DNA from 3 places in the Sphingomonas floccifaciens genome. Region 2 is predicted to be linked to each of the others. Evidence: predicted binding sites of a transcription regulator. Region 2 holds the regulator's gene; each other region holds the start of a gene.

Region 1 (5,020 bases), 240 kb from region 2:
GTGATCTCCGCCGAGGGCGAACATGCCGAAGCCGCGGTCAGTGCGATGTGTGAATTGGTCGAGGCGAAGTTCGGAGAGGACTAAATCCCTCTCCCATCGGGAGAGGGAGGGAGCCGGCACAGCCGGCGGAAGGGTGAGGGCAGCATCGTGCACGGCCTCGCCCTCACCCTTTCCACCACCTGACGGCGGCGGGCCCCTTCCCTCTCCCGCTGGGAGAGGGATAAGAGAGCGCGATGATCAAGCACGTTACCGCCTTCTCCAACCCCATCGTCAAGGCGACCCAGCGCCTGCGCGACAAGAAGCACCGTCGCGACGCTGGCCTGTTTCTGGCCGAGGGCCTGCGCATCCTGACCGAAGCGCGCGAGGCGGGGCATTTGCCCGAGACGCTGTTCTTCACCCGCACCACTGCCGACCACCATCTCGTCGGTGCGCTGGTGGATGCGGTCGAGGCTGCGGGCAGCGACGCGATCGAGACGACCGCCGATATCCTCGCGAAACTTTCCGGCAAGGACAATCCCGGTTCAGTCATAGGTGTTTACGCCGAGTTCCTGACGCCTCTTGCGAAGATGGACCGCACATCGGCAGAAATTTGGCTGGTTGCCGAGCGACTTCGCGATCCGGGCAATCTCGGCACGATCCTCCGCACGGCGGACGCGGTCGGCGCCGGCGGGCTGATCCTCATCGACGATTGTGTCGACCCATTTTCGGTCGAAGCGGTGCGCGCGAGCATGGGGGCGCTGTTTACCGTGCCGGTCGTCAAGGCGCGCTGGGAAGAATTTCTCCCGTGGTTGCGTTCGGGTCCGGGCCAGCTCGTCGGGCTCAGCCTCGATACCGACAGCGACTATCGCGCTGCCACCTACAGCGCGCCGACGTTCCTGCTGACCGGTAACGAAGCGCAGGGCATGCCCGACCACATGGCGGCGGAATGCGACCTGCTGGTCAAGATCCCGATGCTCGGCAAGGCCGACAGCCTGAACGCCGCCGTCGCGACCGCCGTTATGGCGTATGAGGTGCTCGCCCAGACGCGCGGATGAATATGAGCGCCACCTGTTGTTCAGAGGACGGGTGGCAGTCTCCTCCCGAGAAAGGAGATCACCCATGAAAGGGCTGTTGCATGCCCCCATCCTGCTACTGACCCTGCCGGCCGCTGCCCAATCGGATCGTGCGCCCTATCGGGCGCTCGGCACCGAGCCGTTCTGGTCGCTGACGATCGACGGCCGCTCGATCCGCTACGAACCCGCCAGCGGCCGACCGATCGGCGTGACCAAGCCGCGGCCGATCGTCAGCATCAACGGCGAACTCTACCGCACGTCGCGGATGACCGTCGATATCACCCACACCCGCTGTTCGGACGGGATGAGCGACCGGACCTACGCCGACACCGTCCGCGTACTGATCGGACGGCAAGAATTGAGCGGCTGTGGCGGCAAGATCATCAGCGACGGCGAAGCGAACGCGCTGACCGGCACATGGTGGATCGACGCGCTGAACGGGCGCCCCGTCCGCCTTGCACGGCCAGCAACCCTGACCTTCGCGGCCGACCGCCTGTCGGGGAATATCTGCAACGGCTTCGGCGGCGCATACCGGTTCCAGCGCGGCACGCTGACGACGCGGGACATCATCGGCACGCAGATGGCGTGCATGGATGGCCGAACACAGGTCGAGACGGCGCTGTTCGCCACGTTGCGCAAGCCGCTGAAGGTCTCGAGCGGCCACGCGGGCGCATTGGTTCTGTCCGACGGTCGGTCGAGCGTGACGCTCCGGCGGATGCCCTGACACTTCACCGTTCGTGCTGAGCTTGTCGAAGCACCGTTCTTTGAGCCGCGAGCGATGGGCGGGCGTATCGAAGTACGGTGCTTCGACAAGCTCATCACGAACGGAAAGCGGCTATTCCGCCGCTTCCTTCTCAGTCGCCCCGACTTCCGCCGTCGGCTGCAAATCGGCGATCGGCAGCATCGCGACATCGACCGCCGTCTGCCGCGCGAGCGAATCGACGGTATCAACACCCTCAATCTCCTTCGCCCCCGTCCCCACGCTCAGGTCGCGGAAGCGGCGGGCGGAGACGAGGACCCGGCCCTCGAAGCTCGCGACGAACTTGTTGTAATTGTCGACCGCTGAATTGAGCCCGCCGCCGACCCGTTTCAGATGCGTCGCCGCGGTCGCCAGTCGCTCGTGCAGCTCCTTGCCCAGCGCGTCGACGGCGCGGGCGTCGTCGATCAGTTTTTCCTGACGCCAGATGTTGGCGATCGTCTTGGCAATGGCGACCAGGTTGGTCGGGGTCGCCAGCAGAACGCGGCGCTCGATCGCCCATTCCCACAGCCGAGGATCCTGCTCCAGCGCGGCGAACAGGAAATGCTCGCCGGGAATGTACATCACGACATAGTCGGCCGCGTCGCCGAACTTGTCCCAATAGCTTTTGGAGCCGAGCTGCTGCGCATGATTCCGAACCGAGGCGGCATGCGCGTTCATCGCCCGCGTCCGCGTCTCGTCGTCGATCGCATCGCTCGCATCGAGGAAGGCATTCAGCGAGCATTTCGCGTCGATCACCAGCTTCCGCCCACCCGGCAGACGGACGATGACATCGGGCCGCAGCACGCCGTCGTCGGTGCCGACGACCACTTCCTGCTGGAAATCGGCAAATGGCGAAAGGCCGGCCTGCTCCAGCACGTTGCGCAGCGACTGCTCGCCCCAGCGCCCGCGTGCCTTGGGACTGGTGCGCAGCGCATTGACCAGCTTGGCCGTCTCGTCCCGAACCTGCCCCTGGCCGGCCCGGACCTGCTCGACCGCCTCACGGAGCCCCGCATAGCTGTCGACCCGCTCCTTCTCGACCCGGTGCAGCCCCTCTTCGTAGCGCTTGAGCGTCGTCTCGACCGGTGCCAGCAGGGCCTTGATCTTCGCCTCGTTCGCCTCGCCAGCCTGCCCGAAGCGGGCATCGGCGCGCTTCAGGAAGTTCTCCTGCGCGGTGTCGAGCACCTTCGCCCCAAGCTCGCGGAACTGAGCGGCCATCGCCTCGCGGTCGGCCTTGAACTCGGCGAACCGCGATTCGAACGCGGCGGCCTTGGTCCGCAACTCGACGCATTCGAGCCGCGCGCGATCGCGTTCCTCGGTGGTGACTTCCAGCGCCTCGCGCAGCTCGGGCATGTCGCGCACCCGTTCGGAGGCGACCGCGAGTTCGGAGATGGCCCGCTTGAACTCTGCTTCGCGCGCGTCGCGCTCGGCGCGGACGGTCGCCACGCCGCGGCTGCCGAGCAGCGAGCCGACGCCGACGCCGATCAGGAGCGCCAGGACGATCAGGAGGAAGGCGGTGGAATCCATGAAAATGCTCGACGCTGGCGGGAACAGATATCGAACCTATCCCGCGAGCGGACGGGGGACAAGCGGTGTGCGGTGAGGCGTTACGAGCCCCTCCCGGCCGTCATCCCCGCGCAGGCGGGGATCAATTCTGGCTGGCGTCGCGGAAACAACCGCATCCTCTCCATCAATTGATCCCCGCCTTCGCGAGGATGACGGTTGAGAGGATGCGAGCGACGCCGCCGAGGGTTCAGCCGATCCGCCGCGCCTTGTTCAGCTTCTTCACGATCATGTCCCGCTTCAGCCGCGAGATGTGATCGATTAACAGCACGCCGTTCAGATGGTCGATCTCATGCTGCATGCAGGTCGCGAGCAGGCCGTCCATATCGGCCTCCTGCTGCGCTCCGTCACGGTCCAGCCACTTCACGCGGCAGCGGGCGGGACGCTCGACCTCGGCATATTGCTCCGGGATCGACAGGCAGCCCTCGTTGTACTTGGACATTTCCTCACTGACCGAGAGGATCTCCGGGTTCACGAACGCCTTGGGATTGCGGACGGGCTTGCCCTCCTCGTCCTCGCCTTCCTGCAGGTCGATCACGACGACGCGCTTCTCGACACCCACCTGCGTCGCGGCGAGGCCGATGCCGTGCGCGTCGTACATCGTGTCGAACATATCGTCGATCAACGTACGGACGGCGTCGTCCACCTGGGCGACGGGTTCGGCAACGGCGCGAAGTCTCGCGTCGGGGATTTCGAGAATGGTCATCACGGTCATGCCGTGCGGCTAATCCGGTCGGGGGCGGTGCGTCAAGCGACGGGACGCCGCGCCCGCAGCGCCTGCGCCAGGGTGCCGTCGTCGAGATAGTCGAGCTCACCGCCCACCGGCAGGCCATGGGCGAGCTGCGTCACGCGAACCGGAAAGCGTTCGATCCGCTCGGCGACATAATGCGCGGTGGTCTGCCCCTCCAGCGTCGCGTTCATCGCCAGCACGACCTCGTCGATCCCGCCCGCCTCGATCCGGCGGACCAGACCATCGATCGCGAGATCCTCGGGCCGCACGCCCTCCAGCGCCGACAGCCGCCCGCCGAGCACATGGAACTTGCCGGGAAACAGCCGTGACCGGTCGAGCGCCCAAAGGTCCGCCACCTCCTCCACCACGCACAGCGACCGCAGGTCGCGGCGCGGATCGGCGCAGATTGCGCACGGGTTCGACGTGTCGACATTCCCACACACGCCACACGTTTCCAGCCGTTCGTTGACGGCCGCCAGCGCGGACAGCAGCGGCGCCAGCGTCGTCTCGCGCCGCTTCAACAGGTGCAGCACCGCCCGCCGCGCCGATCGCGGCCCGAGGCCGGGGAGCCGCGCCAGCGCGTTGGTAAGAGCTTCGATCTCGGGTGATGCCATGACGCAGGAACAGATAGGGGGTTGCGCCGACGCACGCCAGCGTGGAAGCGCATCGCCCATGCGGATCGTCTTCATGGGAACCCCCGACTTCGCGGTGCCGACGCTCGACGCGCTCGTCGCCGCCGGACACGATGTCGTCGCGGCCTATAGCCAGCCCCCACGTCCGGGCGGGCGGCGCGGCAAGGCGGCGGTGGCCTCGCCGGTTCATCAACGGGCGGAGGCACTGGGCATTTCCGTCCTCACCCCCGTCAGCCTGCGCGATGTTCAGGCTCAGGCGGATTTTGCTGCCCATGCCGCCGATGTCGCGGTCGTGGCGGCCTACGGC
Region 2 (5,020 bases):
ACATGCCGGTGCGGGCGTTGCCGATATGCAGATAGCCGGTCGGTGACGGCGCGAAGCGGGTCACGACCGCAGGGTTCGTGGCGGGGGTGGGGGCGCGATTGGCCGCGCCGGTTTCGGTGGTTGCGCTCACGCGCCGCTGCTCCCAGGATCGAGGACTAATGGCCAGTCCAGCCGCGCCGCGCCCTAGCATGGCCCTCACCGGGCTTCAAATCCGCTTGCCCGACTGGCGGGCGGGCGTGCTTGAGCGCTGGCTGGAGGCGGAGCGGGATGCGCTGGTCCTGTGGTTGCCGGTCGCGCTCGGCGCCGGGATCGCGGCGTGGTTCGTGCTGCCGGACCGGGCGGACTGGATCGGATGGATGCTCGCGAGCGGCGGCGTCGCGGCGGCGGGGCTGGTCCTGGCGGGCGGGACACGCGCGGGGCGCGTGCTGCTGGTCGGCGGTCTGACGGCGGCGCTCGGATGCGCTCTGGTCTGGTGGCGGGCCGAGCGGGTCGCTGCTCCGGTCCTGGCGCGGCCGGCGGTTGTGGCCTTCAGCGGTGTGGTCGAGCGGATCGAGCCATTGCCGGCGCGGGATTTGACGCGACTGACGCTTGCTACCGAGGCGGCATCGGGTCTGCCCCCGCGGGTGCGGGTCAATCTGGCCGATGGCGATATGCCGGCGGGACTGACGCGTGGCGCCCGGATCGCGTTGCGCGCGCGGTTGATGCCGCCGGCCGGGGCGGCCGTACCGGGAGCGCATGACTTCGCACGTGTCGCGTGGTTCGCGCGGATCGGTGCGACCGGCCGCGGCTTTGCGCCGGTGACGATCGTCACGCCGGGCGAAGCGGCGGGGAGCGACCTTCGTCAGCGGCTGTCGCAGCACGTCCGTTCGAGATTGCCCGGTTCCGAGGGGGCGGTAGCGGCGTCGCTTGCGACGGGGGACCAGGGCGCGATCCCGGAAACCGATGCCGAGGCGATGAGACGATCAGGCTTGGCGCATCTGCTGTCGGTCAGTGGGTTGCACATTACGGCGGTCGTCGCGGCCACGATGGTGGTCGTGCTGCGGTTGCTGGCGCTCAGCCCGTGGCTTGCGCTGAACCTCCGCCTGCCGCTGGTCGCAGCCGGGGCCGGTGCGGTGGCGGCGATCGGCTATACCTGGCTGACCGGCGCGGAGGTACCGACGCTGCGCTCGTGCATCGCCGCGCTACTGGTGCTGGCCGCTGTAATGCTGGGGCGGGAGGCGATCACCCTGCGCCTCGTTGCGGTCGGCGCGCTCTTGGTGCTGCTGCTGTGGCCCGAGGCGCTGGTCGGTGCCAGTTTCCAGCTATCCTTCGCCGCCGTCACCGCGATCGTCGCACTGCACGAGCATCAGCGCGTGCGGGCCTTCTTCGCGTCGCGGGACGAAGATTGGGGACGACGCGCACTCCGCAGCCTTGCATCATTGCTGCTGACGGGGCTGGCGGTCGAGGCGGTGTTGATGCCGATCGCTCTGTTCCACTTCCACAAGGCGGGACTGTACGGCGCGCTCGCCAATATCGTTGCGATCCCGCTGACGACGTTCGTCATCATGCCACTCGAGGCGCTGGCGTTGAGCCTCGACGCGGTCGGTTTCGGCGCGCCTTTCTGGTGGCTGTGTGGCAAGGCTTTGGCGCTGCTGCTCTGGATCGCCCGCACCACAGCGGACGCGCCCGGCGCGGTCGCGGCGTTGCCGATGATGCCCCGCGGTGCCTTTGGTTTGATGGTCGGCGGCGGGATCTGGGTGTTGTTGTGGCGGACGCCGGTGCGCTGGGTCGGCGTGGCGCCCGTTTTGGCGGGGGCGGGGTGGGCTTTGGCAACCCCCGCGCCCGATCTGATCGTGACCGGCGACGGGCGGCATCTGGCGGTTCGGATGGATGACGCGCAGTTGGCGGTCTTGCGAGAACGGGCCGGAGATTATGTCCGCGATCTTCTGGCAGAAGGCGGCGGCGCGGATGGCGAACTTCCGGCGATCGACGACATGCGGCAGGCGCGGTGCAATGCCGATCTCTGCCTGGCACGGATCACGCGAGGTGGGCGAACGTGGCGGGTGCTGGCGACGCGCAGTAGTTATCACCTGGATATCGCAGACCTCACGGCGGCCTGCAGGCGGGCCGATGTCGTAGTCAGCGAACGACGCCTGCCGCGGACGTGCCGGCCGAGATGGCTCAAACTGGACGGTGTGACTTTGCGCACGTCAGGCGGCGTCGCGGTGAGCTTTGCGCCACTGCTGGTGCGTCGGGTGGCCGATGATCATGGATCGCATCCCTGGGTTCGTCCGCCCGCCGTAATGCCGCCGAGGGGGCGTGAAAACGACCAGCCTAGGCCCGGCCCGCACGGAAAAACGGTGCGCTGATCTCCAATCGGTCGGGTAGGCCCGTCGGACCTCCACCCGATCCGCTCGCCCTGAGCGAGGACGCCGCATGTCTTGGGCAAGGTCATAGGGGGCAGGAGACTCAGGTGCTTCGACTTCGCTCAGCACGAACGGAGAAGGATTGAGTCATTGGAATGTTTTCCAGCCAGATCGACCCATCCTGCCTTTCGGCGAAGACCGGCACCGCGGCAGCCCAAGCGCCGCCGCCCGCCGACGCTTCGGCCTCCGCCGGAGCCCGGTTGTGCTTCACCTTAGTTGATTGGCCTCAAACCATTCAAAACTCCAAGCGGCCGCCGGCCAAGTGGAGTCTTTGGCCACGCCTCCCACCAGCCCGGCAGCGGTTAGGGCCGGTCCTGTCCCGGTTACGGCGACGCTCCAAAGTGCTCGCCTCCTGCAATCAAGGCCGCCGATAGCCGTTGCCAGCTTTCGCGCGACCATCTCGCCCGACACACCGAAGCTCCCGATCCGTCCCATTTCGAGACGGGTCAGGGCCTATTCTCAATAGCGACGCAGTAACCCGGCCAGCTTGCCCTGCACGCGAACCTGTCGCGCGCTGTAGCGCTGCGGATCATAGGAGCGGTTGGCCGGGTCGAGTCGGACCATGCTGCCTTCGCGGTAGAAGGTCTTCAGCGTCGCCTCGTTCTCGTCGATCAGCGCGACGACGATGTCGCCGTCGCGCGCGGTCTCGGTGCGGCGGATCAGCGCATAGTCGCCGTCGAGAATGCCCTTCTCGACCATCGAGTCGCCCGACACTTCCAGCGCGTAGTGCTCGCCCGACCCGAGCAGCGCGGCGGGGACGGGCAGCATCGTCGCCCCTTCCATCGCCTCGATCGGAACGCCCGCGGCGATGCGGCCGTGGAGCGGGATTTCGATCACGTCGTTCGCCGGCGCGGGTGGCGTCTTGCCCGCGAATGTTGACGAAGTTGAGGGCTGCGGCGCGGGCTTGGCAGCCTTCGCATCGGCCCGCTCCGGCATCTTCAGCACTTCGAGTGCGCGGGCACGGTTCGGCAGGCGGCGCAGGAAGCCGCGTTCCTCCAGAGCCGAGATCAGGCGATGCACGCCCGACTTCGACTTGAGGTCGAGCGCCTCCTTCATCTCCTCGAACGAGGGCGACACGCCGCTCTCGTTCAGGGAATCGTTGATGAAGCAGATGAGTTCGTGCTGCTTCTTGGTGAGCATGAGGGCCTCCGTCCCGGAACAGACGACGAACGTATGCGGTTTGTTCCCGGGCCTGTCAAGCGATCATCAGGATTTCCGCCGAGTCGCCGAATCGGGCGGCGGTGGCGTGCGGCGGCCGGACGATCAGGCAGGTCGACCGCGCCAGCGTCCGGAGCATCGAGCTGTCCTGGATGGTCGAGGCGAATGCGGCGCCATCGCGAAGTTCGGCGCGCAGATAGTCGGTGCGCTCGCCGTTCGCCGGCAAATCCTCTCCCAGTTTTGCGGTGAGCGTTGGCGGGGAGGGATCGGCCGCGCCGGCGAGGTGTCGAACGAGCGGCTTCACGAACAGTTCGGCGGTGACGAAGGCCGAGACCGGATTGCCCGGCAGGCCCATGACGACCGCCCGTCCCAGCCGCCCGGCCATCATCGGCTTGCCGGGACGTAGCGCTATCCGCCAGAAATCGATCGTTGCGCCAGCGGCTTCGAGCGCAGGACGGACGAGGTCGTGATCGCCGACCGACGCGCCGCCCGTCGTCACCAGCACATCGGCATCGACGGCACGGAACGCCGCCTCAAGTGCGTCGGCGCGGTCGGGCAGGATGCCGAGATCGAGGATGTCGACGCCCAGCGGGGCGAGCATCGCGGCAAGCATGACGCCGTTTGATTCCGGCAGTTGCCCGGCATCGAGAGACTGGCCGGCAGGCACCAGCTCATCCCCCGTCGCGGCGATCGCGACCCGGACACGGGCGTGGACGGGCAGGGTCGCGTGCCCCCCGATCGCCGCGACGGCGAGCCTGGCGGGCGTGATCGCGGCACCCGCGGGGATCAGAACGTCACCGTCGGCGAAATCCAGACCGCGGCGGCGGACGTTCCGGCCGGGGTGGGCGGGTCCTTCGCCGGAAAGGTGAATGATGTCGCCCTCCGCGCGGGCTTCCTCCTGCACCAGCACGCAGTCGGCCCCCGCCGGCATCGTCGCGCCGGTGAAGATGCGTACGCTCTCGCCTGCGCCGACCGCGCCGGTAAAGGGGCGACCGGCCGCGCTTTCGCCGATCAGGCGTAGCGGGCGGCCGAGATCGGCATGGCGGATCGCATAGCCATCCATCGCCGACAGATCGCTCGCCGGTTGCGTGCGGCGCGCACGGATGTCGGCGGCGGCATAGCGATGCGCCGCTTCGGCCAGTGCGACATGCTCGATCGCGAGCGGCGTGCCGAGCGCGAGGACGCGGGCCTGGGCCTCGGCGACGGGAAGCAGGGGCATGGCGTCAGGCGTCCGCCGCGAACCAGTCGCCCGACTTGCCGCCGGTCTTTTCCAGCAGCCGGACGTGGTCGATGACCATCCCCTTATCGATCGCCTTCGCCATGTCGTAGAGCGTGAGCAGTGCGACGGTGGCGGCGGTCAGCGCCTCCATCTCGACCCCGGTCTGGCCGGCGGTGGCGCAGGTCGCGGTGACGGTGATGCCGGTGTCGTCGAGGTCGAGGTCGATCGACGCCTTCGT
Region 3 (5,020 bases), on a different contig from region 2:
GCGCCTCTGCGCGAAACCTCTTAGCGCCTTTGCGCCTTTGCGTGAAAATCACTTCTCTTCCGAAACCCTCGGAGCAGGCGCCGAAGCATTATCCGGCCCGAACACCGGCTGCCCCTTACGTCGCCGGTCGACGAAATCCGCGATCGACGCCGACGTAGCATTCAGCAAGGGATAGGTTCGCGACGATTTGATCCACACCGGTCGCTGCCGCGGACCGCCGCCCAACGTGTCGATCACCAGCACGATCATCAGGAACGCCAGGCTCGCGAGGATCAAACCCTTCAGCGCCCCGAAGCCGAAGCCCAGCCCCCGATCGACCGGCCCCAGGATCGACGTCCGCGTCCGCGCCCCGATCGCGTTCGCGACCAGCCGCCCGCCGAACCAGGTGATGCCGCCGATCACCGCAAAGGCCAAAGTCGCCGCCCCTGCCGCAGTCCCCACCGCATCGGTCAGCATCGCGGTCAGCGGCGTGTGGAACAGCTTCAGTGCGAACACGACGAAGATCCACGCCATCAGGCTCAGCACTTCGGTCACGAAACCGCGCATCAGCCCCAGGATCGCGGCGCCGCCGACCGTAATTAGCACCAATATGTCGAGCGCCGTCAGGCCCATATCATTCTTCCCGCCCCACCCCCGAACCGTTCGTGTCGAGTAGCCGTCGAGCTTGCCGAGACGGCGTATCGAGACAACCCATCCCTCGATACGCGCTCTCGACAAGCTCGATCGCTACTCGGGACGAACGTCGGGATTATTGGCAGCCAGATTATCCCCGCCCCAGCATATGGTCAACGAACCGCGTCAGATTGGCGAAGCTCGACAGTGTCATGGCCGCCCCCTCGCCCCCCTGCTTGGCCGGCACGAGCGCCCGCCCGAAGCCGAGCTTCGCCGCTTCCTTCAGCCGCAGCGGCCCATGTGCGACAGGGCGCACTTCGCCCGACAACGCGATCTCCCCGAACGCGACCGCATCTGCCGGAACCGGCCGCTCGCTGAGCGCCGAGACGAGCGCCGCCGCCACCGCGAGATCGGCCGCCGGGTCCTGCACCCGGTAGCCGCCGGCGATGTTTAGATAGACTTCCGCCGACGAGAAACTGAGGCCACACCGCGCCTCCAGCACCGCCAGGATCATCGCGAGCCGCCCGCTATCCCAACCGACCACCGCGCGCCGCGGCGTCGCGCCCGACGCCAGCCGCACGGTCAGCGCCTGCACCTCGACCAGCACCGGTCGCGTGCCCTCCAGCGCCGGGAAGACGACGGTGCCGGTGACATTCTCGTCCCGGCTGGTCAGGAACAGCGACGAAGGATTGCTGACTTCGCTCAAGCCAGCCGTATCCATCGCGAACACGCCGATCTCGTCCGTGCCGCCGAAGCGGTTCTTGGTCGCGCGCAGGATGCGGTAAAGGTGACTCCGCTCACCCTCGAACGCCAGCACCGTGTCGACCATATGCTCCAGCACGCGCGGGCCGGCGATCGCCCCGTCCTTGGTCACATGGCCGACCAGTACGACGGCGGTCCCGCGTTCCTTGGCGAAGCGGATCAGCTCGCCCGAGGACGCGCGGACCTGACTGACCGTCCCCGGCGCGCCTTCGATCAGGTCGGAATGCATCGTCTGGATCGAATCGATGATCAGCAGGTCGGGCACGTTCCCCTGCCCGACCGTCGTCAGAATATCGCGCACGCTGGTCGCCGCCGCCAGCTGAACCGGCGCATTGCCGAGGCCCAGGCGCCGCGCGCGCAACCGCACCTGATCCGCCGCCTCTTCGCCCGAGACATAGGCGACCGACTTGCCCGCCAGCGCCAGCTTAGCCGCCGCCTGGAGCAGCAGGGTCGACTTGCCGATCCCCGGATCGCCGCCGATCAGCGTCGCCGACCCCTCGACGAACCCGCCGCCCAGCGCGCGGTCGAGTTCGGCGATGCCGGTTTCCATCCGGTCGGGCAGCGCGATGTCGGTATCAAGCCCCGACATCAGGATCGCGCGTCCGCCGGATTGCAGATTATGCTTGGCCGAGAAGGGCGTGACGTTGCCGCCCGCGTCCTCGACCAGCGTGTTCCATTCCTGGCAATCGCCGCACTGCCCCGCCCACCGGTGCGACACCGAGCCGCAGGAGTGGCAGACGTAGCGTTTCTGGGGTTTGGCCATACGATCTACGATAGCGCGTGCAGAACGATTGGGGAACACGACAAATCTTGCGACTGCGTGAAAAATTCCCGATGATTACACGATGCCAGCCGCGTTATCTGTCGCCCTTCTCTTGGCTACCGCGAACGGAACCGCAACGCCTGTCGGTCCTTGGCAGCTTTCTCAAACGCCCTTTCCTTGCAGCATCGCTCGGCAATTTGCGGTCAATGACGAACGCCTGATCCTCCGTCTCGCACCTTCGACTTTTCAGACTGCGTACGAACTAAATGTCATCGGTCCGGCGAGTGTTATCCCCAGTATCAAAGGTGGGGACACCGCGGTCGCCGTTTCCCTGGTGTCAAACTCGCAAGATATTCCGGGCTATACGCGAGATGCGGTGACGGCCGGCGTATCGTTCGCTCGACGCTACCGGCATCGAATGCCGATGCGATTCCACCCGATGTCTCTGATCTGTCGCTTTCTCTCGGCCGAAAGAACTTCGCCTTTCCAGCGGCAGGGATCGGAAATGCCGTCGTAGCTTTGAAGGCGTGTCACCGCGATACCCTCGTCAAGCTGGGCGTCGATCCAGCGGCTTGGTTCGAAAACCGGGTCGCAAAGCCTCTCAATCCGGGACGTTTCTTCGGTGCAGGGGATTATCCTGCGGGCGTTCCAGGAAGGCCGTCCGGTGTGGCGACCGCGTTACTTGCGACAAGTGCTGACGGTAAGGTCGTTACGTGCCAATCGATCGCAGCGCCACATCCGGCAATCGGCGAGCGAATGTGTCAGATCGCTTTGCAGCGGGTCACTGTTAAGTCCGCCATGGATATCATGGGCCGTGCGGCGTCGGGCTATGCTATCCTTTCGGTAACTTGGGCGCCGTAAGCAAAGCAGCGCCGGTGGCAGCGAGATAGTCAAACGCGGCACGCCCCGCTAAAGCCCCACCCCCATGCAGCCGCCAAAATCCCCCCGCGACCTTCGCGTCGCCCTGTTCAGCGGCAATTATAATTACGTCCGAGATGGCGCGAACCAGGCGCTGAACCGCCTCGTCGGCCATCTGCTCGACGCGGGCGTCTCGGTGCGGGTCTATTCCCCCACCGTGGACAAGCCGGCCTTCCCGCCCACCGGCGACCTTGTCAGCGTCCCGGCCATCCCGGTCCCCGTCGGCGGCCGCGGGGAATACAAAATCGCGCGCAGCCTGCCCGCCGGCCCCCGCGCCGACCTGGAGGCGTTCGCGCCGAATATCGTCCATGTCTCGGCCCCCGATTTGCTCGGCCACGCGGCGCTCAGCTGGGCGCGCAAGCGCGACATCCGCACGGTCGCGTCGCTCCACACTAGGTTCGAGACCTACCCGCGCTATTATCGCCTTGGCTTTATCGAGTCCCCGCTGATCTGGATGCTGAAGCGCTTCTACGATCGCGCCGACCGCGTGGTCGTGCCGAGCCCCAGCATCATTGACATCCTGAAGGACTGGGGCGTCTCGACCCCGATCGGCATCTGGTCGCGCGGGATCGATCATGACCGTTTCCGCCCCGACCGCCGCGATCTGGCGTGGCGGCGCGGGCTCGGTATCGCCGACAACGACATGGCGATCGGCTTCCTCGGCCGGCTGGTGAAGGAAAAGGGCCTCGACATCTTCGCCGACGTCGCGCGCGAACTGACGCGGCGTGGCGTGGCGCTCAAGGTGCTGGTAGTTGGCGACGGCCCGGCGCGGGACTGGTTCGCCGAGCGCGTGCCCGGCGCGATCTTCACCGGCTTCCAGTCGGGCGATGCGCTCGGCCGCGCAGTCGCTTCGATGGACGTATTCTTCAACCCCAGCGTGACCGAGACGTTCGGCAACGTGACGACCGAAGCGATGGCGAGCGCGGTTCCGGTGGTCGCCGCGCGAGCGACCGGCGCGGTCGATCTGGTCGAGGAAGGGCGGACAGGCTTTCTCGTGCCCCCGCGTGACGTCGGTGCCTATGCCGATGCGATCCAGCGGATCGTCACCGACCCCGCGCTCCGGCGATCGATGGGCGATGCCGGGCACGCGGCGGCGCTCGGTTATCGCTGGGACACGGCGAACCAGGCGGTGCTGGATACGTATCTGGAGTTGGCGCGCTAAGCCTAGTTGAAATCCGTTCGTGCTGAGCTTGTCGAAGCACCGTACTTCGTGCCGCACGGACACCGCGAAAGTATCGCAGAACGGCCCTTCGACAAGCTCAGGGCGAACGGGACTTTAGCCCCACTCGAACCTGAGCGGCGCTTCCCTGAACGCGAAGCGATCGAGGTGCCGGGCGACCGCGCCCTTCAACCCCTCCAGTTGCCCCTCGACACTCGCGTCGATCCGGGTGACGAGCGCGTCGGATTCGGCGGTGAAGGTCACCACCGCGTCCCCCGGCCACTCCGCCCCGCGCGCATCCTTGGGGAAAGTCACCCGCCCCTGCTGCGCGTCGAATTCGACCGCCAGATTATGCTGCCAGTGTTTGCACAGCTGCTGGAGATATTTGCTGGCATGGGTCGTCGGCGTGCGCGCCGTCGCCGACGCGCTCACAGCCGTTCGATCCGGCGTGCGGCGTCGTCCAGGATGTCGGCAATCATATGCCGCCCATCGTCCGCCAGATCACCCGCGCCGATACGATTTCGCAAGGCTTCGCGCAGGTTCATCATCGCACGAGCAACGGGGGCAGGCTCCCGCTTTTCGCGTTCCGCTCCGACCGCTGCAAGCCGCTCGAATAACGCCGCGACCTCCTCTGCCCGCTCGGCCAGATGCGCCTCGCCCGCCGGCGTGATCGCGAACACTTTCTTGGCACCCTCGCCTGGCTGTTCGGCGATCAGGTCCATGTCGGCGAGCAGGGTCACGGTCGGATAGACCACGCCCGGGCTCGGCGCGTAGGCCCCACCGGTAAGCGCCTCGATCTCGCGGAT

The links. Region 2 encodes LexA, which represses DNA repair genes until DNA is damaged. Its sites were predicted from a motif close to GTTCCNCNCTTGTTCT; they were not measured.
Region 1: ACFSC3_RS14075 (DNA recombination protein RmuC) is a predicted target of LexA. The motif match lies at 3,336-3,351, and genes of this name have one in related genera.
Region 3: radA (DNA repair protein RadA) is a predicted target of LexA. The motif match lies at 2,159-2,174, and genes of this name have one in related genera.

Annotation. Positions count from the first base shown of each region.
Region 1 is NZ_JBHUFC010000006.1:108,910-113,929, forward strand. It holds gene ACFSC3_RS14060 (HPr family phosphocarrier protein) at 1-84, shown strand, start outside; gene ACFSC3_RS14065 (TrmH family RNA methyltransferase) at 234-1,034, shown strand; gene ACFSC3_RS14070 (META domain-containing protein) at 1,099-1,776, shown strand; gene ACFSC3_RS14075 (DNA recombination protein RmuC) at 1,888-3,315, opposite strand; gene def (peptide deformylase) at 3,542-4,066, opposite strand; gene recR (recombination mediator RecR) at 4,099-4,695, opposite strand; gene fmt (methionyl-tRNA formyltransferase) at 4,754-5,020, shown strand, end outside.
Region 2 is NZ_JBHUFC010000006.1:352,217-357,236, reverse strand. It holds gene gltX (glutamate--tRNA ligase) at 1-130, opposite strand, end outside; gene ACFSC3_RS15285 (ComEC/Rec2 family competence protein) at 189-2,348, shown strand; gene lexA (transcriptional repressor LexA) at 2,865-3,545, opposite strand; gene ACFSC3_RS15275 (molybdopterin molybdotransferase MoeA) at 3,601-4,782, opposite strand; gene moaC (cyclic pyranopterin monophosphate synthase MoaC) at 4,787-5,020, opposite strand, start outside.
Region 3 is NZ_JBHUFC010000002.1:493,153-498,172, reverse strand. It holds gene ACFSC3_RS05250 (CvpA family protein) at 49-612, opposite strand; gene radA (DNA repair protein RadA) at 764-2,137, opposite strand; gene ACFSC3_RS05240 (glycosyltransferase family 4 protein) at 3,063-4,217, shown strand; gene ACFSC3_RS05235 (DUF2218 domain-containing protein) at 4,332-4,646, opposite strand; gene ACFSC3_RS05230 (PadR family transcriptional regulator) at 4,643-5,020, opposite strand, start outside.